3 regions of the Kineococcus sp. R86509 genome follow, and region 1 is predicted to be linked to each of the others. Evidence: riboswitches for the same ligand, from Rfam matches in the RefSeq annotation. Region 1 holds a riboswitch; each other region holds the start of a gene.

Evidence for each region. A riboswitch is a leader RNA that binds a small molecule or an ion and turns the genes downstream of it on or off. The one in region 1 is predicted to bind S-adenosylmethionine.
Region 2: linked by a shared signal. The riboswitch ahead of SJY07_RS20260 (acyl-CoA dehydrogenase family protein) and the one ahead of SJY07_RS04695 (ABC transporter substrate-binding protein) in region 1 are both predicted to bind S-adenosylmethionine.
Region 3: linked by a shared signal. The riboswitch ahead of SJY07_RS05865 (MetQ/NlpA family ABC transporter substrate-binding protein) and the one ahead of SJY07_RS04695 (ABC transporter substrate-binding protein) in region 1 are both predicted to bind S-adenosylmethionine.

What each region holds. Positions count from the first base shown of each region.
Region 1 is NZ_JAXHCE010000001.1:983,191-992,823, forward strand. Features, by position in the region: gene SJY07_RS04690 (Rne/Rng family ribonuclease) at 1-1,690, opposite strand, end outside; SAM riboswitch class I at 2,073-2,161, shown strand; gene SJY07_RS04695 (ABC transporter substrate-binding protein) at 2,392-3,768, shown strand; gene SJY07_RS04700 (carbohydrate ABC transporter permease) at 3,765-4,727, shown strand; gene SJY07_RS04705 (carbohydrate ABC transporter permease) at 4,724-5,542, shown strand; gene SJY07_RS04710 (LLM class flavin-dependent oxidoreductase) at 5,599-6,945, shown strand; gene SJY07_RS04715 (acyl-CoA dehydrogenase family protein) at 7,049-8,212, shown strand; gene SJY07_RS04720 (alpha-galactosidase) at 8,303-9,547, opposite strand; gene SJY07_RS04725 (alpha-glucosidase/alpha-galactosidase) at 9,559-9,633, opposite strand, start outside.
Region 2 is NZ_JAXHCE010000001.1:4,141,240-4,150,872, forward strand. Features, by position in the region: gene SJY07_RS20240 (BCCT family transporter) at 49-1,728, opposite strand; gene typA (translational GTPase TypA) at 1,957-3,849, shown strand; gene mshB (N-acetyl-1-D-myo-inositol-2-amino-2-deoxy-alpha-D-glucopyranoside deacetylase) at 4,080-5,018, shown strand; gene SJY07_RS20255 (AAA family ATPase) at 5,238-7,223, shown strand; SAM riboswitch class IV at 7,455-7,565, shown strand; gene SJY07_RS20260 (acyl-CoA dehydrogenase family protein) at 7,612-8,856, shown strand; gene SJY07_RS20265 (NAD-dependent epimerase/dehydratase family protein) at 8,858-9,633, opposite strand, start outside.
Region 3 is NZ_JAXHCE010000001.1:1,242,077-1,251,709, forward strand. Features, by position in the region: gene SJY07_RS05830 (LysR family transcriptional regulator) at 1-416, opposite strand, end outside; gene add (adenosine deaminase) at 483-1,508, shown strand; gene SJY07_RS05840 (NtaA/DmoA family FMN-dependent monooxygenase) at 1,505-2,890, shown strand; gene SJY07_RS05845 (purine-cytosine permease family protein) at 2,887-4,380, shown strand; gene SJY07_RS05850 (OsmC family protein) at 4,462-4,965, opposite strand; gene SJY07_RS05855 (hypothetical protein) at 5,022-5,648, shown strand; gene SJY07_RS05860 (DUF1737 domain-containing protein) at 5,645-5,848, shown strand; SAM riboswitch class IV at 5,950-6,060, shown strand; gene SJY07_RS05865 (MetQ/NlpA family ABC transporter substrate-binding protein) at 6,128-7,084, shown strand; gene SJY07_RS05870 (methionine ABC transporter ATP-binding protein) at 7,081-8,103, shown strand; gene SJY07_RS05875 (methionine ABC transporter permease) at 8,103-8,780, shown strand; gene SJY07_RS05880 (diacylglycerol/lipid kinase family protein) at 8,832-9,633, opposite strand, start outside.

The DNA.
Region 1 (9,633 bases):
CGGCGGCGTCCCAGTTGACCTCACCGGCGTACAGCACGGCGTTGCGGCCCTTGCCGACGTCGATGAACGCGGCCTCCATGCTGGGCAGCACGTTCTGCACGCGGCCCAGGTACACGTTGCCGACCATCGTGGTCTGCGCGGACTTCGCGCCGTAGTGCTCGACGAGGATCCCGTCCTCGAGGACGCCGATCTGGGTCTTGTCGTCCTGCTGACGCACGACCATCACGCGTTCGACGGACTCGCGGCGGGCCAGGAACTCGGCCTCGGTGAGGATCGTGCGCTTGCGGCCCTGCTCGCGGCCCTCGCGGCGGCGCACCTTCTTCGCCTCGAGACGCGTCGAACCCTTGAGCGCGGTGATCTCGTCCTCGCCGGTGCCACCGGTCGTGACCGCGGCACGGGGACGACGCGGTTCCCGGACCCGGGTGACGGTGTTCGGCGGGTCGTCGGGCGAGACGTCCTCGGACTCCGCGGAACCGCTGCGACGGCGACGGCGACGACGGCGGCGCGAGGACCCGTTCGACTCCTCGCCGTCGTCGTCCTGCTCGGTCTCGTCCTCGGGGTCCTCGGTCTGGTCCCCGGAGTCGGTCTCGGCGACGTCCTCGTCGTCCGCGCCGGTCTCGCCCGACTCGTCCTCGACGTCACCGTCGACGGGGGTGCGGCTGCGGCGACCGCGGCCACCGCGGCGGCGACGCCGACGCGGCGCACCACCGTCGTCGTCGTCGTCGTGGTCGTCGTCGCCCGCGTCACCCTGGTCATCGATCTGGTCGTCCTCGTCACCGGTCCGGTCGAGGGCGTCGTCCACCTCGACGTCGGACTCGCCGTCCTCCTCGCCGTCGAAGGCGAAGGTGTCCTGGTCGCTGACGGGGGGCGGGCCGGCGGGTGCGGAGGCGCGACGGCTGCGACGCACGGGCTCCTCGTCGACGGGGGCCTGGAAGAAGAGGGCGGTGGCGCGGGCGGCCGCGTCGGCGGCACGCTCACCCTCGCTGGGGGCCCGTCGTCCCTGGGCGAACCCGGCGGCTCGCAGCAGGACCGGGTCGTCCATGAGGTCGGGGTCCTCCGCCACCGGGGTGACGGGGGCCTCGACGGGGGCTTCCTCCACCGGGACGTCCTGCGCGAGCGCAGCGGCCTCGACGGGCTCCTCCTCGACGGGGACGGCCGGCACCACGGGCGCGACGGCCGTCTTGCGGCTGCGACGACGACGGGCGGGGGCCGCGGCCGGGGCCTCGGCGGGGGCCTCCGCAGTGGTCTCCACGGCGGCCGGTTCGACGGCGGGCTCGGGGGTGGGTTCCGGGGTGACCTCGACCTGGGGGGTCACCTCCGCCACGGGTTCCACGACGGGCTCCACGACGGGTTCGGCGACAACGGGTTCGGCGGCCACCTCGGCCGGGGTCGCGACCTTGCGGGTCGCCCGACGCGCACGACGACGCGGCGGCGCCTCGGTCTCCACGACAGGCTCGGGTGCCGGGGCCACGACGGGCTCCGGCTCCGCCGCCACGACGGGATCGGGCGTCGGTTCCGCCACAGCGGGGGTGGCGGGGGTGGCGGGCTCGGCCGCGGCGCTGGTCTCGCCGGACACGTCGACGTGGGCCGGCGGACCGGCGGGTCGACTCGCGGCACGGCGCCGGCGGGGCCGCGTCGTCGCCGCGCCCTCGGCTGCTGCTGCGTCGTTCTCTTCGGGTGTGGTGCTCACGGGTGCTCCGCTCGCCCGCGGCGCCCGCTCCACCGGTGAACCCACGGCCGCGCGAGCGTCCTGGTCGGAATCGCCGGGTGGGTCGTCCCGCACCCGACGGAAGTCCTCTGTGTGCACCGACGGGTTCGCGCTCTTCGCGTGCTCCGTCCGTGCCGCCGGCGGTCGACGTCCGGCGTGTGGCCCGGGGCGCCTGCGAGGTCCTTCCACTGGACCGCGGCGCTCCCCGGAGCCCGCGCGCAGGGCGACGGTCTCGACAGCGGGCCGGGCGCCCGGTGTAGGGAACGCTCGACCACCGTCAGTGTCGCACAGCTCGCCAGGACGGGTCCGGGCCGTCCGCGGCAACCGTCGCCAAGGGGGCCGGCGGTCCGCTAGTCTCCGATCAACACCATCCAGAGTGGCCGAGAGACCTGGCTCGACGACGCCACAGCAACCACCGCGCAGCGGCAGGTGCTCCCGCCAGGGCGATGGAGGAAACAGCGTGATCAGCCGTACCCGCTCGACCCTGACCCGGCGCTTCCACGTCGACTTCTCGCGCGCCGCCTCCACGGCGTGTCGCCAGGGCGCTCCGATGCGCCGGGGGACGCCGCGCGCGGTCTGAGCACCGCCGCCGCATCCCCGCAGCACCTCGCTCGACCTCCTCCCCCGCGCCCTCGCGCACCCCGACGGACGGTCACCGTCCGCCTACCCCCCGGAGCACACCCATGTCCGCGCCCCGTCGCACCCTCCTGCCCGCCAGCACCTCCCGACTCCTCGCGTCCCGTCGGCGGGTCCTCTCCGGGGCTCTCGGTCTCGGCACGCTCGCCGGCACCGGCACGCTGGCCGCCTGCGGTGACGAGAGCACCTCCTCGGGCCTGAGCGCCGGGAAGGCCGTCGACCTCAAGGGGGCGACGATCAAGCTGATGGTGAACCAGCCGCACGTGCTGGCCTTCACGGACCTGCTCGGCAAGAAGTTCGCGGCGGAGTTCGGCGGGAAGCTCGAGGTCACGGCGATCCCCTACGACCAGCTCACGAGCAAGCAGATCCTGGACGTGCAGGGCGGCGACGGGGAGTTCGACGTCTTCGACTACTTCTACTTCGGCCTCGGCCAGCTCGTCGACGCCGGCGCCCTGGTCGACCTCACGGACTGGATCGGCGCGAACACCGACATCGCGACCGACGACTTCCTGCCCTCGATCTACGACCCGTACACCCTGATCGACGGCAAGCGCTACGGCCTGCCCTTCGACGGCGACACCCACGTCCTCTACTACAACACCGAGGTCTTCGAGAAGTACGGCGTCGAACCGCCCACGACCTGGGACGACTACGACGCGGTCGCCGCGAAGATCACCCAGGACTCCGGCGGCAGCGTCTACGGCGCGATCGTCGAGGGTCAGCAGGTCCCGATGATCCTGGGCTGCTCCTTCATCAACCGCCTCGCCGGCTACGGCGGCACGCTCGTCGGCTCCGACGGCAAGGCCGCGTTCCACGGGGCGGAGGGGCTGGCCGCGCTGCAGCACCTCATCGACGTCTCCCCCGCGGCCCTCCCGACACCGCTGCAGACCGGCTTCGACCAGGCCAACTCCGCCTTCCTCTCCGGTCAGGGCGCGATGCTCGACACCTGGACCGACCTCGGGCTGAAGGCGCAGGACCCGGCCGGCTCGAAGATCGTCGACAAGTGGGGCGTGGTCACGCTCCCCGTGGGCGGGAAGAACACGACCGCGCGCACCGCGCTGGACGCCGGGTTCGGCCTGGGCGTCTCGAGCGCCTCCCAGCAGATCGACAAGTCCGCCGCCTTCGTGAAGTGGGCGACGAACCAGGAGAACAACCTGCTGCTCGCCTCCACCGCGGGTTCCGGGATCGACCCGGCGCGCAAGACCGTCCTGGACTCCACCGACTACGCCACGGCCGCGGGCATCGCGACCGACGTCATCCGCGAGGGTCTCGACGGTGACCCGCTGGCCTGGCCGAGCCGGGCCGGTGCGCCGAAGGCGCTGCAGGACCTCGTCGACCAGCTGGCGCTCGCCATCCAGGGGTCCACGGAACCGCAGGCCGCGCTCGACAAGGCCGCTGAGAGCTGGGAGAAGGAACTCGGATGAGCCAGCTCCTGGACGGGCAGCGCACCGTGCCCGGGCCGCGGCGGGGTCGCCGCGATCCTGCCGCCCGGCGCGCGGTCCCCGGCCGCCACCGGCCGGGGCACGTCTCGACGTGGCTGGCCGCGCCCAGCCTCGCGGGGCTGGCGCTCATGCTGGTCTACCCGACGGTGTTCGTCGTGGCGTTGGCCTTCACGAAGTCGTCGCTGGGCAAACCCCTGCAGCACTTCACGGGTCTCGACAACTTCGTCGACGCCTGGGAGTCGCTGGCGTTCGCGGGCTCGCTGGTCCGCTCCGTGGTCTTCGCCGTCGTGGCCGCCCTGGTCGCGACGGGCCTCGGGATCCTCCTCGCCCTGTTGCTGCACGCGCGGGGAACCCGGTTCGGCGCCGTCGGGACGATCCTCCTGCTGCCCCTGGTCACGCCGCCCGTCATGGTCGGGGTGGCCTGGAAGCTCATGCTCGCCCCCGTCGGGGGCGCGTTCGGCGGGTTGTTCTCGGCGATCGGCTTCCCCGGCGCGAACCCGTTGGGCGACAGCGTGGGAGCCTTCGCCGCGTTGATCGTCATGCACGTCTGGCAGTGGACGCCCCTGGTGACCCTGCTGGTCTTCGCGGCCCTGCTGGGGGTCCCCGAGGAACTCCGCGAGGCGGCGTCCCTCGACGGCGCCGGTGCGTTCCGCACGTTCACCTCGGTGGTCTGGCCGGTCGTCGCCCCCAACGTCCTCTCGGTCCTGCTGCTGGAACTCGTCATCGGGTTGAAGGTCTTCGACCTGGTGACCGTGGTGACCCAGGGCGGGCCGGGGGTCTCCACCATCGTCAGCAGCTTCGAGATCTTCCGGACGGGCATGCGCGGCAGCTACGAGATCGGGACGGCCGCCGCCGAGACGCTGGTCTTCGGCCTGGTCGTCGGGGTCCTCACCACCGTGGTGACGCTGGTGCGTTCGCGTGCCGTGAAGGCCGACCGGTGACCGGCGCCGTGCTGCGCCGCAGCGGTCTGCGCGTGATCCTGGCGGCCGTCGCGTTCGTGGCGCTGCTGCCGATGCTGTTCATGGTCTCGCTGTCGCTGCGCAGCGTGGACGACATCGCCAACGGCGGCTGGCTGCCGACGAACTTCGTGTGGTCGAACTTCAGCAAGGCCTTCGCGACGGTCCCGCTCTCGACGATGCTCGCGAACTCGTGGGTCGTCGCGATCGGGGCGACGCTGCTCACCTCGATCGTCGCGGTACCCGCCGCCTACGTGACCGCCCGGGCCGGGGCGCGCGGTGAGCGTCTGCAGACGGTGCTGCTGGCCAGCTACTGCGCCCCGCCGATCGTGGCGGTCCTGCCGCTGTACTACCTGCTCAAGCAGGCGGACCTGACGAACTCCGCGATCGGGCTGGTCCTGGTCAACGGCCTGGCCAACGTCCCCGTCGCCGTGTGGTTGCTCGACGGTTTCGTGCGGCGCATCCCGCTGGAGGTCGAGGAGGCCGGCTGGGTCGACGGCCTGTCCACGACGAGGGGGCTGTGGCACCTGGTGCTGCCGCTGCTGGCGCCCGGACTCGTCGCCGCCCTGCTGATCTGCCTGTTCCTGTCCTACAACGAGTTCCTCTTCGCCGTGTCGTTCTCGCAGAGCACCTCCAGCCAGACCCTGCCGGTCGGGTTGTCGCTGTTCCAGGGTGACCGCACGGTGCAGTTCGGCCAGCAGGCCGCGGCGTCGCTCGTCGGGATCATCCCGATGTACGTGCTCGCGGTGGTGGCCCAGAAGTGGCTCGTCGGTGGGTTGTCCGCCGGGGCCGTCAAGTGACCGAGTTCGAGGAGACGTCCGTGACCGACCGCAGGATCCACCTGAACGCCTTCGACATGACCTGCGTCGGTCACCAGTCCCCCGGGTTGTGGAGGCACCCGGCCGACGAGTCGCACCGCTTCGACGACATCCGCTACTGGACCGACCTCGCGAAGCTGCTGGAGCGCGGGAGGTTCGACTCGCTCTTCATCGCCGACGTCCTCGGGATCTACGACGTCTACCAGCAGGGTCCCGAGACGGCGCTGCGCGAGTCGACGCAGGTCCCCGTGGGCGACCCGCTGCTCGCGGTGTCGGCGATGGGTGCGGTCACCGAGCACCTCGGGTTCGGGGTCACCGTCTCGCTGACCTACGAACAGCCGTACTCCTTCGCCCGGAAGATGGCGACGCTGGACCACTACACCAACGGTCGCGTCGGCTGGAACGTCGTGACCAGCTACCTCGAGTCCGCCGCGAGGAACCTCGGCCTCTCCACCCAGATCACCCACGACGACCGCTACGAGCTCGGCGAGGAGTTCATGGAGGTCGTCTACAAGTTGTGGGAGGGCTCCTGGGAGGACGACGCCGTCGTCCGCGACGCGGAGGCGGGGGTGTTCACCGACCCGGCGAAGGTCCACCCGATCGAGCACCACGGCCGGTTCTTCGACGTCCCCGGCATCGGGCTCACCGCGCCGTCCCCGCAGCGCACGCCGGTCATCTTCCAGGCCGGTGCCTCCCCGCGGGGGATCGCGTTCGCGGCCCGGCACGGGGAGGCCATCTTCAACACCGCCACGCGTCCCGAGGTCATGTGCCCCTGGGTCGACCGGCTCCGGGCCTCGGCCGCGCAGGCCGGTCGCGACCCGCGTAGCGTCAAGGTGTTCACGCTCGTCACGATCATCACCGCGGCCACCGACGAGGAGGCGCGGGCGAAGTACGAGGACTACGCGCAGTACGTCAGCTACGACGGCGCCCTGAACCTCTACGGCGGCTGGAGCGGGCTGGACCTCTCGAGCTACCCGCCGGACGAGCCGCTGGAGTACGCCGAGACGGAAGCCGTCCGCAGCGCCGTCGAGGCGTTCTCCACCGCCGACCCGGACCGGAAGTGGACGCCCCGCGACATCGCGAACTGGGTGGGGATCGGGGGGATGGGGGCCGTGATCGTCGGCTCCCCCACCACCGTCGCGGACGAACTGCAGCGCTGGATCGAGGTCGGTGACGTCGACGGGTTCAACTGCGCCTACGCCGTCACCCCGGGCACGTTCGAGGACATCGTCGAGTTCATCGTCCCCGAGCTGCAACGCCGTGGCGTCTACCCCAGCGACTACGAGGGGGAGACGCTGCGCGAGACGATCTACGGCAAGGGTCAGGTCCACGTGCGCGACGACCACCCGGCGGCGTCGTACAAGGTCTCCCGGGTGCCGCGGTGACGGCCCCCGTCGCCGCCGACTCCGCCGCGGCGTCGGTGTCCTCGAACCTCTCCGCCCTGCTCGACGTCTTCCCACCCGCGAACGGGTGGGTGTGAGGAGAACCATGACCACCAGGAACCAGGTCCTCGACGCCGCCCGCGACGTCGCGAACCACCTCGCCCTCGACGCGCTCGAGCGTGACCGGGCGAACGCCGAACCGTTCGCCGAGGCCGAACTGCTGCGCAAGGCGGGCCTGCCGAACGTGCTGCTGCCCGCGACGATCGGCGGGGCCGGCCTGCCGTGGTCGGTCGCGCTCGAGGTGGTCCGCGAGATCGCCCGGGCCGACGGCTCGATCGCGCAGCTGCTCGCCTACCACTACGTCAACGCGCACAACCTCGTCTGGGTCGCCGACGACGCGGGCCGGCGCCGCTGGGGTGTGCCCACGGCCGAGAACCAGTGGTTGTGGGGCGACTCGGTGAACCCCGTCGACCCGGACCTGCAGCTCGTCCGCGACGGGGACGGGTACCGGTTGCGGGGCACGAAGAACTTCTCCACCGGCGCGAGCGTCGGTGACGTCACGGTGGTGGGTGGCCTGACCGACACCGGGGAGGACCTGCTGGTCGTCGTCCCCCGCGAGGCCGAGGGTTTCGTCAAGGGGGGCGACTGGGACAACCTCGGTCAGCGGCTGTCCGCGTCGGGTTCGGTGCGCTTCGACGACGTCCGCGTCGAACCCGACGCGGTCCTCGGCTCGGCCTCGACGAGCGGGGCGTTCGGGTCGCTGGTCACGCCCGCGATCCAGGCCGCGTTCGGGCACTTCTACCTCGGGGTCACCCGGGGGGCCTTGGAGGCCGCCGCGGAGTACACCCGCACGTCGTCACGGCCGTGGCTGCTCTCCGACGTGCAGAAGGCCGTCGAGGACCCCTACGTGCTCGCCACGTACGGGCGGCTCGTGGCCCGGCTGCGAGCGGCGGAGGCCCTGGGCCGCAGCGTCGGTGACTCGCTGTCGCAGGCGCACGAGCGCGGCGGGGACCTGACCTGGGCCGAACGCGGCGAGGTCGCAGAGGAGATCGCGGCCCTCAAGGTCGTGTCCTCCGACCTGGCCCTGGAGGCGACGTCGGCGATCTTCGAGGTGACCGGGGCCCGGGCGTCGGCGAACCGGTTCGGGTTCGACCGGTTCTGGCGCAACGTCCGCACCCACACCCTGCACGACCCCGTGCAGTACAAGGCCCGCGAGGTCGGCGACCACTTCCTCACCGGCGCCCACCCGGCCTTCTCGCTCTACACCTGACGCCTCTCCCCCCGCGGAAACAACACTTTCCGCCCTCGAACGCCTCCCCGGAGGGCGGAAAGTGTTGTTTCCGCCCTCCGGGGTGGGGGGTCAGGGGGTGTGGCGCAAGAGCACGGCACCGTGCGGTGCGAGCACGACGGGGATCGCGGTGCCGCCGGGCGCGACGCCGCGGGTCGAGTTCTCCTGCGCCGTCACGGGCACCGTCGGGACGGGTGTCCCCGTCCACAACTCCTCGACGGTGCCGAGTCGCGCGGGCAGGTCGACGTTCTGGCTGTCGAGGGCGACCTCCAGGGGCTCCGCCCCCAGGTTGAACGCGGCGACGTAGCCGACGTCCTCCCCCTGCGACGTCCAGAGCACCAGCGGTCCCTCCCGGAACACCTCGCGGTTCCCCGTGGAGGACAGGACGGCGAGCACGTCGGGGTTGGTGAACAACGCGATCGTCGCCGGGTCCGAGGTCGGCAGGTCACCACCGATCATCAACGGGGACCGGGCCACCACCCACAACGTCATGAGGGTCCTGCGTTCGGCCGGCGTCAACCGGTCGTGCCGGGGTTCCCCCCGTTCGGCGCGGATCCCCACCCGACCGAGCGGGAGCATGTCGCCGTCCGGCCACCCCTGCGGCCCCGCGTGCGGAGCCCAGCGCGCGAACCGGGCGAAGTTCGCCTCGACGTCCTCCCACCGGTCCCACAGGTCGTCGCAGATCCGCCACATCGTGGCGTGCTCGCGCAGGTGCCCCAACCGCGACAGGGAGAGGTCACGTCCGGGCGACAGGCTGAGTTCCATCGGCCGCCCGCAGCGCCGGATGGCGGCGGCGAAGGCCTCGATGTCGACGGCCTGGTAGGGCCAGAGCATGTCGTCGACCTTGAGGAAGTCGACGCCCCACTGCGCGTAGAGGCTCAGGACCGAGTCGTAGTAGGCCTGAGCACCCGGGTTCGTGTGGTCGAGGCCGAACATGTCGGGGTTCCACTCGCACACGTTGGTCCGGTCGGCCACCTCGTCCACCCCGGGCGCCGAGCGCGGGATCCCGCGCATGACGTGGATCCCGAACTTCAGGCCGAGGGCGTGCACCTGCTCGGCCAGCGGAGCGAACCCCTCCCCACCCGCGGCGGACGGGAAGCGGCCCGGGTCCGGCACCAGCCGGCCGAGCTCATCGAGGCAGAGCGGCGCCCCGTCGTTGTACCCGTGTGCGCGGGCCGTCGGGTCGGACCAGTCGATGTCGACGACGACGGTGTCCCAGCCGAACTCCAGGAGGTGCTCGGCCATGAAGCGGGCGTTGGCGAGCACCTCCTCCTCGGTCACGGTCGTGCCGTAGCAGTCCCAGCTGTTCCAGCCCATCGGTGGACGGCTCACGGGCGCAGCGCCTCCGGCAGCCGGTCCGCGTGCGCGGCGAGCAGTTCGTCGGTCATGGCCCGGATCTGCTC
Region 2 (9,633 bases), 3.2 Mb from region 1:
AGACCCCCGGGACCACGTCGGTCCCGGGGGTCTCGTGCTCGCGGTGGGTCAGCGGCTCTCGTCCACGGGGACCGGGCTCTCCCAGTCGTGGTCGACGGCCGTGATCCGCGGGTCCTTGGTGTCGCCGCGGCGACGCTTCGTGGCCGTCACGGCCGGGTCGCGCGTCAGGTCCTTCACCAGGGCCACGCACATCAGCACCATGATGACGAGGAACGGTGCGGCCGCGATGATCGTGATGTCCTGCAACGCTTCCAGGCCACCGGCGAAGAACAGCACGATCGCGACGAGCCCCATCAGCCCGCCCCAGAGCGCCACGAGCCACTTCTGCGGTTCGTCGACGCCGTAGGAGCTCAGCGAGCCCATGACGATGCTGGAGGCGTCGGCGCCGGAGACGAAGAAGATCGCGACGAGGAGGACGACCAGCACCGACGTGGCCCCGGCCCAGGGGAACTGCTGCAGGAACGTGAACATCTGCGACTCCTGGTTGGCGATGCCCGCGATGTCGGCACCCCCGGTGCCCTCGACGAACTTGCGCTGCAGGTCGATCGCCGCACCGCCCAGCACGGAGAACCAGACGAGGCTGACGGCGGTCGGGATGAGCATGACGCCGACGATGAACTCGCGGATGGTGCGGCCCTTGGAGATCTTGGCCAGGAAGGCGCCGACGAAGGGCGTCCACGACACCCACCACGCCCAGTAGAACAACGTCCAGGCGCTGAGCCAGTCGGTGCCGCCGAAGGCTCCCGTGCGGAAGGCCATGGTCGGCAGCGCCGCCAGGTAGTTCCCGGCGGAGGCCGGGATCAGGTTGAGCATGAAGACGGTCGGGCCCACGACGAAGAGGAAGAACAGCAGCACCAGGGCCAGCACCATGTTGGTGTTGGAGAGCCACTTGATGCCGCGCTCGATCCCGCTGATCGCGGACAGGATGAAGCAGACGGTCAGGACGGCGATGATGATCGCCTTCACGGTGGTGCTGTTCGGGATGCCGAAGACCTCGGTGAGGCCCCCGTTCATCTGGGCGGCGCCGAGGCCGAGGCTGACGGCCGAGCCGAACAGCGTCGCGAAGATCGCGAACACGTCGATGACCCGGGCCGCACCCTTGCCGCGCTTTCCGCGCAGCAGGGGGGCGAAGGCGGCGGAGAACCCGCCGGCCCGTTCCTTGCGGTAGCTGGAGTAGGCCAGGGCGAGACCCACGACGGCGTAGATCGCCCACGGGTGCAGACCCCAGTGGAAGAGCGAGTAGTTCATCGCCTCGCGCGCCGCGTCCTGAGAGCCGGCCTGCGCATCGTTCTGCGGGACGGTCATGAGGTGGGTGACGGGCTCGGTCACCCCGTAGAACATCAGCCCGATGCCCATGCCGGCGGAGAACATCATCGCGATCCACGACGCCCGGGAGTGCTCCGGGCGGTCCTCGTCGCGACCGAGGCGGATGCGGCCGAAGCGGCTGAAGGCCAGGACGAGGGCGAGGACCACGAAGCCGGTCGCGCCGAGCACGAAGGCCCAGCCGAAGTCACCGACGACGACCTCGAGGACGGCGTCCGCGCCGGACTTCAGCTGGGTCGGCCAGATCGTCCCCACGAGGAGGAAGAGCACGACCACACCCGCGGCGACGGCGAAGGTCTTCCGGTCGACGGGAGGGTTCTTCAGGCGAGCGAGGTCGCGGGCGCCCAGGGTGCCGTCGGGGGTGGGTGAAGACGTGCCGGATCGGTGTTCAGGCGGTGCGGACATGGCTCCGAGAGTGACACGAAATGACTAGCCGGAGCCAACCGGGCATGACCAGAACGAGTCATCCTTGCGGTGTCGTCGCAGGTCAGGGCGGTGCTGCCCGGTTCAAGCACCGGGGTTCGACGCGGGTGGCCACAGGCGCGGATAGACTGTGGTGTCAACCCTCCTTAGCGCCCGCGCTGCGATCCAGCTGCGGGCGGTCGAGACCCCCGAGAGCGGATCGAGAACTTCATGCCCTTGAGCACCCGCGAAGACCTGCGCAACGTCGCGATCGTCGCCCACGTCGACCACGGAAAGACGACGCTCGTCGACGCGATGCTCTGGCAGTCCGGCGCCTTCCGCGCCAACGCCGACGTCAACGAGCGAGTCATGGACTCCGGTGACCTCGAGCGCGAGAAGGGCATCACGATCCTCGCGAAGAACACCTCGGTCCGCTACAACGGCCCGGGGTCGCCCGAGGGCGGCATGACCATCAACATCATCGACACCCCCGGCCACGCCGACTTCGGTGGTGAGGTCGAGCGCGGCCTGTCGATGGTCGACGGTGTCGTCCTGCTCGTCGACGCCTCCGAGGGTCCGCTGCCGCAGACCCGCTTCGTGCTGCGCAAGGCGCTCGCGGCCGGCATGCCCGTCGTCATCCTCGTCAACAAGGTCGACCGCCCCGACGCGCGCATCAGCGCCGTCGTCGAGGAGACCATCGACCTGCTGCTCGACCTCGGCGGCGACGTCGAGGGCATCGACGTCGAGCGCCTCCTCGAGGTCCCCGTCGTCTACGCCTCGGCGAAGAACGGCCGCGCCTCGCTGAACCAGCCCGAGGACGGCGGTCTGCCGGACCACGAGGACCTCGTCCCGCTGTTCCAGACGATCATCGACACGATCCCCGCGCCGGTCTACGACCCCGAGACCCCGCTGCAGGCGCACGTCACCAACCTCGACGCCTCGCCGTTCCTCGGCCGCCTCGCGCTGCTGCGCATCTTCTCCGGTGAGCTGATCAAGGGCCAGCAGGTCGCGTGGTGCAAGCACGACGGCACCATCGAGCGGGTCAAGATCACCGAGCTCCTGGTCACCGAGGCCGTCACCCGCGTCCCCGGTGAGAAGGCCGGCCCCGGTGACATCGTCGCCGTCGCGGGCATCCCGGACATCACCATCGGCGAGACCCTGGCCGACCCGGACGACCCGCACCCGCTGCCGCTCATCACGGTCGACGAGCCCGCCATCTCGATGACCATCGGGATCAACACCTCCCCGATGGCCGGCCGGGTCAAGGGCGCGAAGGTCACCGCCCGTCTGGTGAAGGACCGCCTCGAGAAGGAACTGGTCGGCAACGTCTCGATCCGCGTCCTCCCGACCGAGCGTCCCGACGCGTGGGAGGTGCAGGGCCGCGGTGAGCTGGCGTTGGCCATCCTCGTCGAGCAGATGCGCCGCGAGGGCTACGAGCTGACCGTCGGCAAGCCGCAGGTCGTCACCCGCAAGGACGAGAACGGCAAGACCCTCGAACCCTTCGAGAACCTGACGATCGACTCCCCGGAGGAGTACCTGGGCGCGATCACCCAGCTGCTCGCCGCCCGCAAGGGCCGCATGGAGACGATGACCAACCACGGCACCGGCTGGGTGCGCATGGAGTTCTACGTCCCCTCGCGCGGGCTCATCGGCTTCCGCACCGAGTTCCTCACCGACACCCGCGGTACCGGCATCGCCCACGCGCTCTTCGCGCAGTACGACCACTGGGCCGGCGAGATCCGCACCCGTCAGTCCGGTTCGCTCGTCGCCGACCGCGCCGGGGCGGCCACCGCGTTCGCGATGACCAACCTGCAGGAACGCGGGCAGATGTTCATCGAGCCCACCTTCGAGGTGTACGAGGGCATGATCGTCGGCGAGAACTCCCGCGCCGACGACATGGACGTCAACATCACCAAGGAGAAGAAGCTCTCCAACATGCGTTCGTCCACCTCGGACGAGTTCGAGCGCCTCGTGCCCCCGCGTCACCTGTCGCTGGAGCAGTGCCTCGAGTTCTGCCGCGAGGACGAGTGCGTCGAGGTGACGCCGGAGTCCGTCCGCATCCGCAAGGTCGTCCTCGAGGCGAACATGCGCGCGAAGACGGCCTCCAAGGCCAAGAAGGCCTGACCGCAGCCTCCTCAGCGCTCGACCACCACCCCGCGGGGTGGTGGTCGAGCGCTTCTGCGATCACGGGGCAAACTGGGGCCATGACGACGACCCCGCGACCTCCCGAGCAGCCCGACGAGACGCCCGAGGGCGCCGCCGGCGCGGCGACGGCTGGACGGGACCCGCTGGAGATCGCCGCGGACCTCGTCGACGACGTCCTGGGCGAGCTGGACCCGGCCGACCTGGCGTCCATGGAGCAGCTGGACCAGCCCCGTCGGGTGCTCTTCGTGCACGCCCACCCCGACGACGAGACCATCGGCAGCGGCGCCACGATGGCCCGCTACGCCGAGGCAGGGGCGGGGGTCGTGCTGCTCACGGCGACGCGCGGTGAGCTGGGTGAGGTCATCCCGCCCGAGCTGGCGCACCTGACCCCGGACGAGCTCGCCGAGCACCGCACGGGCGAGCTGGCGACGGCCATGGAGGCCCTCGGCGTCACCGACCACCGCTTCCTGACCCGCGTCGACGGCAGCGGCTACCGCGACTCCGGGATGGTGTGGCTGGAGCCGGGTCGAGCGGGTCACGCGGCGCTGTCCGGAGACGACGTCGACCCGCGGTCGCTCGCGGCGGCCGATCCCGAGGAGGTCGCCGCCGACATCGCGACCGTCCTGCGCGAGGTCCGTCCGCAGGTCGTCGTGACCTACGAACCGGGCGGCGGCTACGGCCACCCCGACCACGTCCGGGTGCACGAGGCGACCATGCGCGCCCTCGTGCTCGCGGCGGGTGACCGACGCGACGGTGCCGCCCCGTGGCAGGTGGCGAAGGTCTACGAGATCGTCCAACCGGAGCAGCCCGTTCGGGAAGCCCTGCGTCGCCTGGCCGAGGCCGGTGCGGCGGGTGCGGGGGACCCGGACGGGCCGCTGCCGAGCGTCGTCGTGCCGGCCGGCGAGGTCACCACCGTCGTCGACGGGACCGGCCAGATCCCGGCCAAGATCGCGGCGCTCCGCGCCCACGCCACCCAGGTCAGCCTCGACCTCGACGGTGACGTCCCGGCCATGCGGCTCAGCAACGGTGTGCCGCAACCGATCTGGCCGTTCGAGCACTACCGCCTGGTGCACGGCGTGCCCGCCGGCCCCTTCGACGCCGACGGCCTCGAGACCGACCTCTTCGCCGGCGTCGCCCCCTCCTCCTGACCCCCCTCCGATCCGTGATCCCGCTGGGAATCCCAGCAGGATCCCGAATCGGGGGAGTGGTGTGTGTTCGGGGGATCACGCTCCGTTGCTCCAGGCGGGTGAACGCGATCGTCCGAACGCGTCACCGAGGGTGGTCGCCGGTAGCCATCGCCCGGACGACGGGGTTGGCTGGGACCACGTCCTGGCGCACCGGCCCGGACGTGACCGAGAGGAGCGGCCGTGGCTCACGTGAAGCACGCCCCGCGGACCGAGAAGGACCCCGAACGCGGCGCGCGTCCGCAGCCCCGCACCGGACGGGACAGCGCGGACGTCGGTCGCCAGCGCGAGCGCAACCGCCGCCGCCGCACCCGGTCGCTGCTCATGGTCGTGGCCCTGCTGCTGCTCGTCGTCGACCTGCGCCTGGCCTTCACCGGCTCGGTCCTGCCGCCGCTGCCGAGCGTCGACCCGATCTACGTCATGGTCTTCGTCTTCTTCCTCGCCATGATCGGCCTGCTCCTCGGGCAGACGCTGGTCTCCGGCCGCTCGCCGCACGTCGTCTACCGCCCCGAGCAGATCGACATCGGCCTCGACGACGTCAAGGGTCTGGCCGCGGTCAAGGAGGACGTCGAGCGCAGCCTCGACCTGTTCCTCGCGGCCCGCACCTTCCGGACGCAGATGGGCGGACGGCCCCGGCGCGGACTCCTGTTCGAGGGCTCGCCCGGCACCGGCAAGACGCACATGGCCAAGGCGATGGCCCGCGAGGCGGGCGTCCCCTTCCTCTTCGTCTCCGCGACCAGCTTCCAGTCGATGTGGTACGGCGCGACGGCCCGCAAGCTCCGCTCCTACTTCAAGGCCCTGCGCAAGGCGGCCCGTCGTGAGGGCGGCGCCATCGGGTTCATCGAGGAGATCGACGCCATCGCCGGCGCCCGCGGCGGGATGAGCGCCATGACGCCCGTGGACGCCGACGTCGCCACCGGGATCGTCGGCTGCGGGGGGCTCACCAACCTCGCGATGTCCTTCCCCGCCACGGGCCGGACGGCGCTGCGGACGGAACGCCTGGCCAGCAGCGAAGGCGCCAGCGGCGTCGTCAACGAACTGCTCGTGCAGATGCAGTCCTTCGACGAACCCACCACGTCCGAGCGGCTGCAGGGCTGGTTCGTCGACACCGCCAACCGGTTCCTGCCCCAGCACCGCCGGCTGCAGCGGCCGAAGAGCGAACCCGTCGAGATCCTGCTCATCGCCGCGACCAACCGCGCCGACTCCCTCGACCCGGCCCTGCTGCGTCCCGGCCGTTTCGACCGTCGGCTCAGCTTCGGCCTGCCGGACAAGGTCGGCCGCCGGGAGCTCGTCGACCACTTCCTGTCCCGCAAGGCCCACGAGGCCCCGCTCGACGAGGACGAACGTCGTGACGCGCTCGCCGGGATCACCAACGGGTACTCGCCGGTGATGATCGAGAGCCTGCTCGACGAGGCCCTCGTCAACGCCGTCCGTCGCGGTGCCGACGGGATGAACTGGAGCGACGTCGAGCAGGCCCGCCTGGTCACCGAGGTCGGCCTCGGCCAGCCCGTCGGCTACACCGACCACGAGGCGCGGCTCATCGCGACCCACGAAGCCGGACACGCTACGATCGCCTGGCTCGTCGCCCCGCAGCGCCGCCTCGAGGTCCTCACGATCATCAAGCGCGCCAACGCGTTGGGGCTGCTCGCCCACGGTGACGCCGAGGACGTCTACACCCGTTCCCGCAGCGAACTCGCCGGGCTGATCAAGATCGCCTTCGGCGGTCAGGTCGCCGAGGAGTTCTTCTTCGGCGACGTCTCGACCGGCCCGGCCGGCGACCTGCAGTCCGCGACGCAGGTCGCGGCGCAGATGGTCGGTTCGGCGGGCATGGCCGGGACCCTGGTCTCCTTCGCCGCCGTCCAGCAGGGCGCGTTCGCCGACGGGAACCTCGTCTCCCGCGTCCTCGGTGACTCCGAGGGGCGGCGGCTGGTGGAGAACCTGCTGACCGAGCAGAAGGAGTTCGTCCGCGAACTCATGGGCCGCAACCGCCACCTGGTGGCGGCGCTGCGCGACGCGCTGCTGGAACGGCACGAACTCATCGGTCACGAGATCACCGACGTGCTCGAGGCGGCGCAGGCCGCCCACGAGGCGCAGTCCGCACCGCAGTCCGCACCGCCGCGGGTCATCGACCTGCGCGACACCACCTCCGGCGTCGTCCGGGGGATCTAGAACTCGTCGGGGTCGTCGCCGCAGGAGGGGAGCGACGACCACGACGCAGGAACTCGCGCACCGTGGGAGGCCGGGGGGCCTCCGGGGGCGGTGGCGCGGGAACACAGGAACGGGAACGGTTGCTCCGGGGGGCTGGAGCAGGCGTTCCCGTTCTGCTATCCGCCGCGGCCCGATCGGCCACCCGCGGAGCGGGCTGGACCCTCCCTCCCCACCTGTGGTTCCCTGGTCCCAGGTCATGAGCGCCAGCGACAAGCCCCGGCTCGCTGGCCGGCAACCCTCCTCGTCGTGGGGTGCCCCGGGTGACGACCTGACCTGGTGCTCCGGCACGGGTAAGGACGCTGTCCCTCCCGTTCCGGAGGCCGACGCGTCCACGATCGAGGAGAGCTCCGTGAGCACCACCCTGGAACCCACTGTCGAACCCGATGTGCGGGAACGTTTCTCGCCGCTGCTGCAACGGATCGCGGCCGGCACCGTGACGCGCGAGCAGGACCACGAACTGCCACGGGACCAGGTCCGGGAACTCCTCGACGCCGGGTTCGGCCGGTTGCGCATCCCCGTCGAGGAGGGTGGTGGCGGTCTCGACCTCGTCGAGTTCACCGACCTGCTGGTCGACCTCGCGGCCGCCGACTCGAACCTGCCGCAGATCTTCCGCGGCCACATCGCCTGGGTGGAGCAGGTCCTGAGCCTGCCGGTGGGGGAGTACCGCTCGCGCTGGATCGCGCGGCTGGTGGCGGGGGAGATGGTCGGGAACTCCTGGAGCGAGGTCGGTGACGGGGTCACCGGCGAGCAGCAGACGATCGTCACCACCCGGGACGGGCGCACCGCGATCTCGGGCCGGAAGTACTACACGACCGGCACGATCTACGCCGACTGGACCGACGCGACCGCCCGCCGGCGGCTGCCGGACGGGACCCACGAGGTCGTGACCGCGCTGGTCCCCGTCCGGGGCCGGGGGGTTCGCGTCTCCGACGACTGGGACGGTTTCGGGCAGCAGCTCACCGGGACCGGGACCCTCGAGCTCGACGACGTCGAGATCGCCGCCGACGACGTCTCCCCGTTCACCACCCGGTTCCGCTACCAGACCGCGCTGTACCAACTCGTCCTGCTGGCCGTGCACGCCGGGATCGCCGCGGCGGTCGAACGCGACACCGGGCACGAGGTCCGCACCCGGACCCGCAGCTACACCCACGGGTTGGCCCCCCTCGTCAGGAACGACGCCCAGGTGCTGTCGGTGGCCGGCGAGATCTCCTCGATCGCGTTCACCGCCCGCTCCCTGACCCGCGCTGCGTCGCAGGCGGTCCAGTCCGCCGCCGACACGACACACCTGCCGGGGACGGAGGCGGACCGGGCGGCGAACGTCGAGGCCGAGATCCGGACCGCCCAGGCCCAGGTCGTGCTCTCGGAGTCCGTCCCGCGCGCCGCGACGCTGCTCTTCAACACCCTCGGCGCGTCGGGCACCTCGCGGGCCCGCGACCTCGACCGGCACTGGCGCAACGCCCGCACGGTCGCCTCGCACAACCCGGTGATCTACAAGCAGCGGATCGTCGGCGACTGGTCGGTCAACGGCACCGAACCGCCGTTCGTGTGGGACGTCGGCACCCACGCCTCGGTGGATCCCGCGGCCGGGCGCTAGGTCACACGAGTCCGCGCTCGACCATGCTCCGACCCGCCGCCTCGACGGCCTCGGAGGCGGGTCGGGGTGCCCACCCGAGCACTCGGCGGGCCTTCTCGTTCGAGGTCCGCTTCGCGTAGCCGAGGTCGGGCACCATGGCCCGCAACGCCGGGTCGGCGTCGGCGCCGGCCCGGACGACATCGTTCGGCAGGACCTGGGTGGGGACCCGGTCGGCGTCCGCCCCCAGGGCCGAGCGCAGGATCGCGGCGATCTCCGGGAACTCCAGGGTCGGGCCGTCGGAGAGCAGGAACCGCTGTCCGGCGGCCTCCGCGCTGCCGACGGCGAGGACGTGCGCGGCGGCGACGTCGCGCACGTCGACGATCGGGAAGAACAGGTGCGGCAGCGCCGGCACCGCGCCCGTCAGCAGACGCTGCACGATCTGGTTCGCGCCGGAGACGTCCTGCCCCACGACCGGTCCCATCACCGCCACCGGCAGCAGGGTGACGAGGTCCAGGCCGTTCGCGGCGGCGAACTCCCAGGCGGCGCGTTCGGCGAGGGTCTTGCTCCTGCCGTAGGCGTCGACGCCCGGGCCGTCGAGGACCGTCCAGTCCTCCTCGGTGAAGACGTGGTCGTCGTGCGGGTGGCCCCAGCTGACCGCGTGGAAGGCCGACGTCAGGACGATCCGACGAACCCCGGCGTCGCGGGCGGCGGCGAGCACCCGCAGCGTGCCCTCCCGGGCGGGGACGATCAGGTCGTCCTCGTCCTCGACGTGGCCGGGCCGGACGGGGGAGGCGACGT
Region 3 (9,633 bases), 260 kb from region 1:
ACGTCGAGGTCCGGGCTCTCCTGGGAGGCCTGCACCAGCCGGGTCGAGACCCAGCGCGGGGTCGAGGTGCCGATGCCGACGGCCAGCCGTTCGCGTTCGCCCTCCTCCGCGATGCGCCGCGCGCGCACCAGCGCCCGGTCCAGGAGTTCGGTGATCCGCGTCGCGTCGGCGACCAGCGCCTGCCCGGCGGGAGTCAGCGCGGACCCCTCGCGGGCCACGCCCCGCGCGTCGCGGAGCACCAGCCGGCCCCCGACGAGCTGCTCCGTGCGCGCGATCGCCTGACTCAGCGCGGGCTGGGAGACCTGCAGCGAGACAGCCGCTCCGGTGAAGCTGCGCTCCCGGGACACGGCGAGCAGGTAGCGCAACGAGCGCACGTCGAGCTCGCCGCCGCTGCGTCCTGCACCACGCTGATCCACGGGATGGATGCTCTCAGAAGGAACGCTTGTGCGACACGTGGCACGTTCGCGCCTACGTTGAGCAGGGTGCGCTCCCTGACCGCCCTGCCCAAGGTGCACGTGCACGCCCACCTCGACGGGTCCTACCCGCGCGAGGCCGTGCTGGCCCTCGCCCGCCGCCGTGGCGTCCCGCTCGAGCTGCCCGTGCGGGGCGGTCCCGCCGCCACCGGGGAGGGCTGGTCCGACGTCTGGGCGTTCTTCGAGGCCTACGGCCGGGTGCCCGCCCTGGTGGCGGACCTCGACGACCTGGCCGGCCTGTGCCGCGCGCTCGTCGCCCAGGAGGCGGCCGAGGGCGTGGTCTACCTCGAACCCGCGATCGAACCCCAGCTCTACGCCCCCCGGCTCGGGAGCCTGCGCGAGGTGACCCGGGTCGTCGTCGACGCCCTCGGCGAGGCCGGACGGGAGCACAGCGTCGAGGTCGGCTCGATCCTGACGCTGAACACCGACCAGGACGAGCCGATCGCCGCCGAGCTCGCCGCGGTCGCCGCCGAGTTCGCCGGCCGCGGGGTGACCGCGTTCGGGACGGCCGGGTTCGAGGAACCCTCGGGCCTGCAGCGCTTCACCGGGGCGGCCGCGACGGCCCGGGCAGCGGGCCTGCCGGTCGTCGCGCACGCCGGGCAGACGGGCGGCTGGGAGTGCGTCGCGGAGGCGATCGACGTCCTGGGCGCCACCCGCATCTCCCACGGCGTCCGCTCGGTCGAGAACCCGGCCTTCGTGCGCCGCCTCGCCGACGAGGGCATCGTGCTCGACGTCGCCCCCGTCTCCAACGTGGCGCTCGGCATCGTCCCCACGCTCGCCGCGCACCCCGCCCCGCTCCTGCACGCCGCGGGCGTGGGGATCACCCTCAACGCCGACGACCAGCTCTGGTTCGGTCGTGGCGTCAGCCACCAGTACGCCGTGGCGCGCGAGGTGTGGAAGCTGAGCGACACCGACCTCGCGGCCCTGGCCGGGCACGGTCTGCGGATCGAGGGCATGAGCCCGGCGACCCGGCACCGCCTCGGCGCGGGTCTCCTCGACTGGCTGGAGCGCAGCCCGGCGGGCGTCCCCGCGTGAGGGAACCGCACCACCTGCTGCTGAGCGCCTTCGAGATCAACGGCCCCAACCTCACCAGCCAGGGGTTGTGGGCCCACCCCGAGCAGCACACCGACCGCTACCTCGACCTCGCGCACTGGACGTCGCTGGCCCGGCTCCTCGAGGACGGGGGTTTCGACCTGCTGTTCCTGGCCGACTCCCCCGGCTACCCCGTGCTCGAGGGCCGCACCCCGGCCGTGACCTTCGAGCAGGGGGTCGAGATGCCGACCAACGACCCCCTGCTGCTGGTCCCGGCGATGGCCGCGGTGACGAGCCGGCTCGGGTTCGCGGTGACGTCCTCGACGAGTCTGGAGGGCCCCTACCCGAACGCCCGGCGGTTCGCGACGCTGGACCACCTCACCCGCGGGCGCATCGGCTGGAACGTCGTGACGACGTCGGCGGGGGTGGTCAGCGCGCTGCACGGACGCGAACCGCTGCCCCGCCACGACGAGCGCTACGACATCGCCGACGAGCACCTCGACCTCAGCTACCGGTTGTTCGAGGGCAGCTGGGAGGACGCCGCCGTCCTGCACGACAAGGCGACGCGGCGCTACGCCGACGCGCGTCGCGTCCACGAGGTCCACCACCACGGCCGCTACTTCCACTGCGACGGCTACTTCAAGGTCGAGCCCTCCCCGCAGCGCACCCCCGTCCTCTTCCAGGCCGGCGCCAGCGAACGCGGTCGGGAGTTCGCGGCCACCCACGCCGAGGTGGTGTTCCTGCAGGGCCGCGACGCCGGGACGCTGCGCCGCCAGGTCCTCGACCTGCACGCCCGGGCCGCCCGGCACGGACGCGGCCCGGGGTCGCTGCGCACCCTCGTCGGACTCACGGTCGTGCTGGGGCGCGACCGGGACCACGCCCGCTCCCGCCTCGAGGAGTACCTGTCCTGGGTCGACCCGGAGGCCGCCCGCGCCTACTACGCCTCGATGACCGGCGTCGACCTCGCCGCCCTGGACCCCCGCGGGAACTTCTCCGACGTCCGCACCGAGGGCGGGCGGACCCAGGTGGAGCGCTACCGGGACGAGACGGTGGCCCACGCGCGCGCCGACTTCCTGCGTTTCGGGATGCGGGAGTTCGTGTTCACCGGCACGGCGGGCGACGTGGCCGACGCCATGGAGGCGCTGGTGCGGGAGACGGGGATCGACGGGTTCAACCTCACCCCGTTCGTCGTACCGGGCTCCTACGCGGAGTTCTGCGAGCAGGTCGTCCCCGAACTGCGCCGGCGGGGCACGCTGGCGCCACCACCCGGTCGCGACGCCCCAGGCCGTACGCTGCGGGAGGTGGTCTTCGGTCCGGGCCGCACGAGGCTGCCCGCCGACCACCCCGCGGCCCGGTACCGCCATCCTCCCGAGGAGTCGACGTGAGCGAGATCCCCGCCACCCCCGAGACGAGGGTGGGCGGTGTCGACGTCGAACTGAACGGCATCAACACCGTCGCCGAGTCCGAACGCCACGGCAGGCCACGCGACCTGTTCTGGCCGTGGTTCGCCGCCAACGTGTCCGTCCTGGGAGTCAGCTACGGCTCGTTCGTCCTGGGTTTCGGGATCTCGTTCTGGCAGGCCACGGCCGTCTCGATCGCCGGGGTGTTCCTGTCCTACGTGATCGTCGGCCTCGTCGCGATCGCCGGGAAGCGCGGTTCGGCGCCCACGATGACGTTGTCCCGCGCAGCCTTCGGGGTCGACGGGAACCGCCTGCCCTCGTTGGTGTCCTGGCTGCTGACGCTGGGCTGGGAGACGTCGCTGGCGGCCGTCGCCGTGCTCGCGACGGCGACCGTGCTGGACCGCCTCGGAGCCGGTGGGGGCACGGGCACGAAACTCGTCGCCCTCGTGATCGTCGTCGGGCTGATCGTGCTCGGCGGAACCCTCGGGTTCAGGGTCATCATGCGGATGCAGCGCTGGATCACGGTCGTCACCGCGGTGCTGACGGTCCTCTACATCGTCTTCGCGGCCGACTCCATCGACCTGGACGCCGTGAACGCGCTCCCGGCCGGGGACGCCGCGGCGGTCGTCGGGGCGTTCATCCTCGTGATGACGGGTTTCGGTCTCGGGTGGGCCAACGCCGCGGCGGACTACTCCCGCTACCTCCCGCGCGAGGCCTCCAGCGGCGGGGTCGTGTTCTGGACGACGCTGGGTTCCTCGCTCGGCCCGGGCGTGCTCCTCGTCTTCGGCGCGCTCGTCGCCGGGTCGTCGAAGGACCTCAGCGGCCGGATCGCGGCGGACCCCGTGGGGGCGCTCACGGACATCCTGCCGACGTGGTTCCTCGTCCCGTTCGTCGTCGTCGCCGTCCTCGGCCTCGTCGGCGGAGCGGTCATGGACATCTACTCCTCCGGCCTGGCGCTGCTGAACGTCGGACTCCGGGTCCCCCGGCCCGTGGCGGTCCTGATCGACGCCTGCCTGATGATCGCCGGGGCCGTCTACATCGCGTTCTTCTCGCAGGACTTCCTGACGCCGTTCCAGGGGTTCCTGATCACCCTCGGCGTCCCGATCGCCGCCTGGGCGGGGATCTTCCTCGCCGACCTCTCGCTGCGCCGCGGTGACTACGCGGAGGCAGAACTCCTCGACTCCCGCGGGCGCTACGGCTCGGTGCGCGGCCTGTCGGTGATCACCATGGTCGTCGCGACCCTCGTCGGCTGGGGTCTGGTCTCGAGCTCGGTGTCGTGGCTGTCCTGGCAGGGATACCTCCTCGCCCCCCTCGACCTGGCCCACTGGGTGCCGCCGACCGGTGGCGAGGACGGCTACTGGGACAGCAACTGGGCCTACGCCGGCCTCGGCGTGGTCATCGCCTTCGTCCTCGGCTTCGTCGCCGTCCTCCTCGGCGGGCGCCGCGCCGTCGCCCTCCAGGAGGAACGCGCCTGACGCTCGTCGCCGGGGGGATCGTTGACTCCACGGTCCCGCGGAGTGGGACCGTGGAGTCAACGATCCCCCTCCCGGCGGGGCTCAGCCGCGCTGGACGGAGACCTTGGGCGGGGTCTGCAGGGTCTGGGCGATGACGCAGTAGCGCTCGGCCAGCGAGATCATCTTGGCCTCGGTCGCCTCGTCGGCGTCGGAGGTGAACGTGAAGGTCAGGGTGACGTCGGTGATGCCGACGGGCACCTCGCGCGAGACGCCGAGCGTGCCGCGGGCGTCCCAGTGCGCTTCGGCGGTCACCGACGCGTTGCGCAGCTCCACGCCCATGGCGGTGGCCACGCTGCGCAGGGTCACGCCGGCGCAGGCCGCGACGGCCTCGCAGAGCATGTCGGCGGAGCACGCCTCGGTCCCGTCGCCCCCGGCGGCGGGGTGCAGCCCGGCGCGGGTGGTGCCCGCGAACCCGTCGACCGACACGCCGATGGACTGCCCGTCCAGCACCGCCACGGCCTTCGCGGGGACCAGCGCCTGGGCCGGGTCCTCGCGGTAGGCGTCCTTCAACGGCTTCTGCAGGGCCCTCAGTTCGGTCGAATCCACCGGGCGAGCTTAGGCCCCCGTGGGGCCGGCCCCGCAACACCCGCGAAGATGCTGCCGTGAAGTGGACCACTGCCGTCAGCAAGCTCGCCGACGTCGCCCAGGGGTGCGAGCACGCGAACTCGTTGCCCACCGACCTGAACCTCTTCCGCGCCGAGGAGGCGTGGGTCTTCGGCGCCCTGCTCGGCCCGCAGCAGGACAGCGAGGACCCGACGTTCGTCCGGGTCGCCGTCGTCGTCGACCTCCCCGAGGACGAGTGCGCGCTCTTCAGCCGACCGCAGGCCGGTGAGTTCTGGCTCAACGCGTCCGGACTGGCGAAGAGCCCCGTCCAGGTCCTCTTCCGGTCCGCGCAGGCCCCGGTGTGGAACCACCTGGTCGAACGGCCGGTGCGGTTCTGGGCCCGGGAGGAGGGCCTGGACCACGAGGCGCTCCTGCAGCTGCGCAACGGCGACGGCGAGGCGCTGCGCCCCGAGGCGCCCACGGACGGGGAACTGCGCGAACGCCTCGACCGTGACCTGCGCGCGAGCCTCGAGGCACTGCGCCGCACGGCCACCGACTACGACGGGAAGCGTTGGGCCCGGGCCAACCACAAGAAGCTCGGCGACGCGCTGGCGGACGCCGCCCTGGGCCTGCTGAGCCTGCAGGACGCCCGCGACGCTCTGAGCGCGAACGGTCCGGACGCGTGAGCGACGAGAAGCTGGCGTACCGGCTGCTGACCGGCCCCGACGACCGCTCCTTCTGCGAGAAGGTCACGGCGGCCCTGGCCGAGGGCTACGTCCTGTACGGCAGCCCGTCGGTGACGACGACGGACGGGCGCACCGTCGCCGCGCAGGCCGTCGTCCTCCCCCACGTCCTGGCCCGACCCGGTGACGGCGGTGCGGCGTGACCGAACGCCTGCGCTGAGACGCGGGCAGTCCTACGGTCGGCTGAACACCGGCGCGGGGGCGATTTGACGGGTTCGACGACGGGAACCTACGGTTCCCCCACGGTCATGAGTGACAGCGACAAGCCCTGGCTCGCTGTCCGGCAACCCTCCCCCGCGGCGGGGTGCCCCAGGTGAAGACCAGGCCGGACGACCCCGTCCGGCAAGCGCGGAACAACGGACGCCGTCGATCACGGCGTGCTGCGAGCCGCGCGCCCGCCGTTCGACCACCGGAGTGCCACCGTGTCCAGCCCCGCCCCCGCCCTGCCCGACAAGCCGAAGCGCCGCGGCCTCCTCATCGGGATCGTCGCCGCCGTCGTCGTCGTGGTCGTGGTGATCGTCGCCGTCGTCCTCGGGACCCGCAAGGACGACACCGCGACGACCACCGCCGCCGGTTCCGCCCCGGCCCAGACCGTGAAGATCGGCGTGGCCGACAAGTCGCTGGACTACTGGACGACGTACGTGGACCTGGCGAAGTCGAAGCTGAACGTGACCGTCGACCTGGTCAACTTCTCCGACTACAGCCTGCCGAACCCGGCGCTGTCGCAGGGCGAGATCGACCTGAACCAGTTCCAGCACATCCAGTACCTGGCGAACTACGACGTCACGGCCGACGACGACATCCAGCCCATCGGTGGCACCGCCATCTACCCGCTGCCGCTGTACTCGACCACGGCGAAGAGCCCGTCGGAGCTCCCCGAGGGCGCGAAGGTCGCCATCCCGAACGACGACATCAACCAGGCCCGCGGTCTGCTGGTGCTGCAGTCGGCGGGTCTGCTGACCCTCAAGGACGGGGGCAACGCCTTCTCCTCGATCGAGGACATCGAGACCAAGAAGGTCGACGTGACCGCCATCGACGCCTCACAGACCGCGAACGCGCTGCAGAGCGGTTCCGTCGCCGCCGCGATCGTCAACGTGAACTACGCGACCAGCGCCAAGCTGCCGGAGACCGACGTCATCGCCAAGGACGACCCGTCCGACCCCTCGGCCGCGCCCTACGTGAACATCTTCGCCGCGCGGGCGAAGGACAAGGACAACGAGACCTACCTGAAGCTGGCGGCCCTCTTCCAGGACCCGGCCGTGCAGACGGTGTTCTCCAAGGACTACCCGAACGCGGTCGTCTCCGACCGCAGCGCCGCGGACCTGCAGGCCGACCTCGCCACCGTCGAGGCCGACGCGAAGGCCGCGAAGGGCAAGTGAGCGCCCTCGTCACGCTGGAGAACGTCTCCAAGCGCTTCGACCGCCGCGACGGCCAGTCCGTCGCGGCGGTCGACGACGTCTCCCTCGACGTCGAGGAGGGAGAGGTCCTCGCCGTCATCGGCTACTCCGGCGCAGGCAAGTCCACGCTCGTCCGCCTCGTCAACGCCCTCGAGCTGCCGACCTCCGGCAGCGTCAGGGTCGGGGGGCAGGACCTGACGAAGCTGTCGGAGGGCGAGCTGCGCAAGGCCCGGTCGAAGATCGGGATGATCTTCCAGCAGTTCAACCTGTTCCGCTCGCGGACGGTCGCCGGGAACGTCGCCTACCCGCTGCGGGTCGCGAAGGTCCCCGCGAAGCAGCGCGACGCCCGCACCGCGGAACTCCTGGACTTCGTCGGTCTCCTCGACCGGGCGCACGCCTACCCGGAACAACTCTCGGGTGGGCAGAAGCAACGCGTCGGCATCGCCCGCGCGCTGGCCACGAACCCCCCGCTGCTGCTGGCCGACGAGGCCACCAGCGCGCTGGACCCCGAGACCACGACCGAGGTCCTGTCGCTGCTGCGGCGGGTGAACACCGAACTCGGGGTGACGATCATCGTCATCACCCACGAGATGGACGCCGTGCGCCAGATCGCCGACCGCGTCGCGGTCATGGAAGAGGGGCGGATCGTCGAGGTCGGCGAGGTCTACGACGTGTTCTCGAACCCGCAGACCGCCGCGGCCCAGCGCTTCGTGCGCAGCGCCACCCACGACCGGCCCCCGGCCGAAACCCTGGCCCGGCTGCGCACCCACCACCCCGGCCGGCTCGTGAGCGTCCGCATCACCGACGAACCCGGTCTGCAGCAGCGCATCGACTCGGTGTTCCGGAGCACCGGCGCGACCGCGGAACTGGTCTTCGGCGGTGTCTCGGAGATCCGCGAACGCCGGACCGGCTCACTGACCTACGAACTCAGCGGCCCCGACGTGGACGGCACGCTCCGTGCGCTCGCCGCCGACGGCGTGCACGCCGAAGAGGAGGTCTGATGGCCGGGGAGGGCTTCTTCGACGGTTTCCTCGACAGCGTCGACGTCTTCCGCGAGTCGATCTGGCAGACGTTGTTCATGACCGGCATCTCGCTGGTCGTCGCCGGCGTCCTCGGGCTCGCGTTGGGCATCGCTCTCTACGCGACCAGGCCGGGCAACCTGTTCGGCAGCCGGTGGGTGTTCGGGATCATCGGGTTCGTCGTGAACCTGGTGCGCCCGATCCCGTTCGTCATCTTCCTGGCCGCCATCAGTCCGCTGCAGCGGGTCGTGGTCGGGACGACGATCGGGACCACGGCGGTCACGTTCGCGATCTCCCTCGCGGCCGCCTTCGCCGTGGCACGCATCGTGGAGCAGAGCCTCGTCAACGTCGACCCGGGGGTCGTCGAGGCGGCACGCGCCGTCGGGGCGGGACGGGTCTCGATCCTGCTGAAGGTCGTCGTCCCGGAGGGCCTCGGGCCGTTGGTGCTCGGGTACACGTTCATCTTCATCGGCATCGTCGACATGTCCGCACAGGCCAGCCTCGTCGGCGGCGGCGGTCTCGGTGAGTACGCCATCACCTACGGCTCGCAGCGCTACGACAACGGCATCATCGTGGTCAGCGTCGTCGCGATCGTGGTCATCGTCCAGGTTGGTCAGCTCATCGGGAACCGAATCGCCCGCGGCGTCATGCGCCGCTAGTCCAGAACTTCCCCGGAACCCCCGTCGTGATCGCGACGGGGGTTCCGCCGTTCAGGGGCAGACCACCTCGTAGACGTCGGTGTGCATCTCGAACCGTTCGTAGCTCTGGTGGTCGGTGACCTCGCCGTCGGAGTTCAACCGGAACGTCCCGGACCCGGCGTCGATCTCGACGACCTTCCCGGTCGCGGTGACGACGTCCTGCCGCTCGACGTGGACCCCGCTGCGCAGTCCGGCGGCGAAGCCCAGGCGGGCGAGGGGGCCGGTGGACTCGGAGACGACGACGTCGGCCAGCCCGTCGTGCGGGTCGGCGCCGGGAACCAGGGGGGCGCCGCCGCCGATGGTGCCGCCGATGCCGATGCCGACCATCAGGACGGGACGCTCCCCCGGCGACACGGTGGTGCCGTCGACGTCAACGCGCAGCCGGAACCCCTTGCCCGCGCTGACCCCCGCCCAGGCCGCACCGACCGGGTAGGCGCCGGCCCGGAGGAAGCGCTTGAGCCGCTGCGCCTTGGCCGTCGCCGACGCCCCGATGCCCGCGTGGACGGTGTTGACGGTGATCCGGTCGTGGGAGTCGACGAGGAGCTCCAGCCCCTTCGGGCTCCCCTGGGCGACGACGCGGGCCGCGGCGACCGGGTCCAGCGGCAACCGCAGCGAGCGGGCCAGGTCGTTGCCGGTGCCGAGCGGGACGATGCCCAGCGGCCCCACCGAGCGGGTCGCTCCCGCGTTCCAGAGCAGTTGCAGCGCAGCGTGCAGGGAGCCGTCCCCGCCCAGCAGCACGACCCGGCGGCCGCCCGCCCCGAGCAGGGCGGCGCGCAGGTCGTCCAGGGAGCTCGTGCGGCGCAGCTCCACGTCA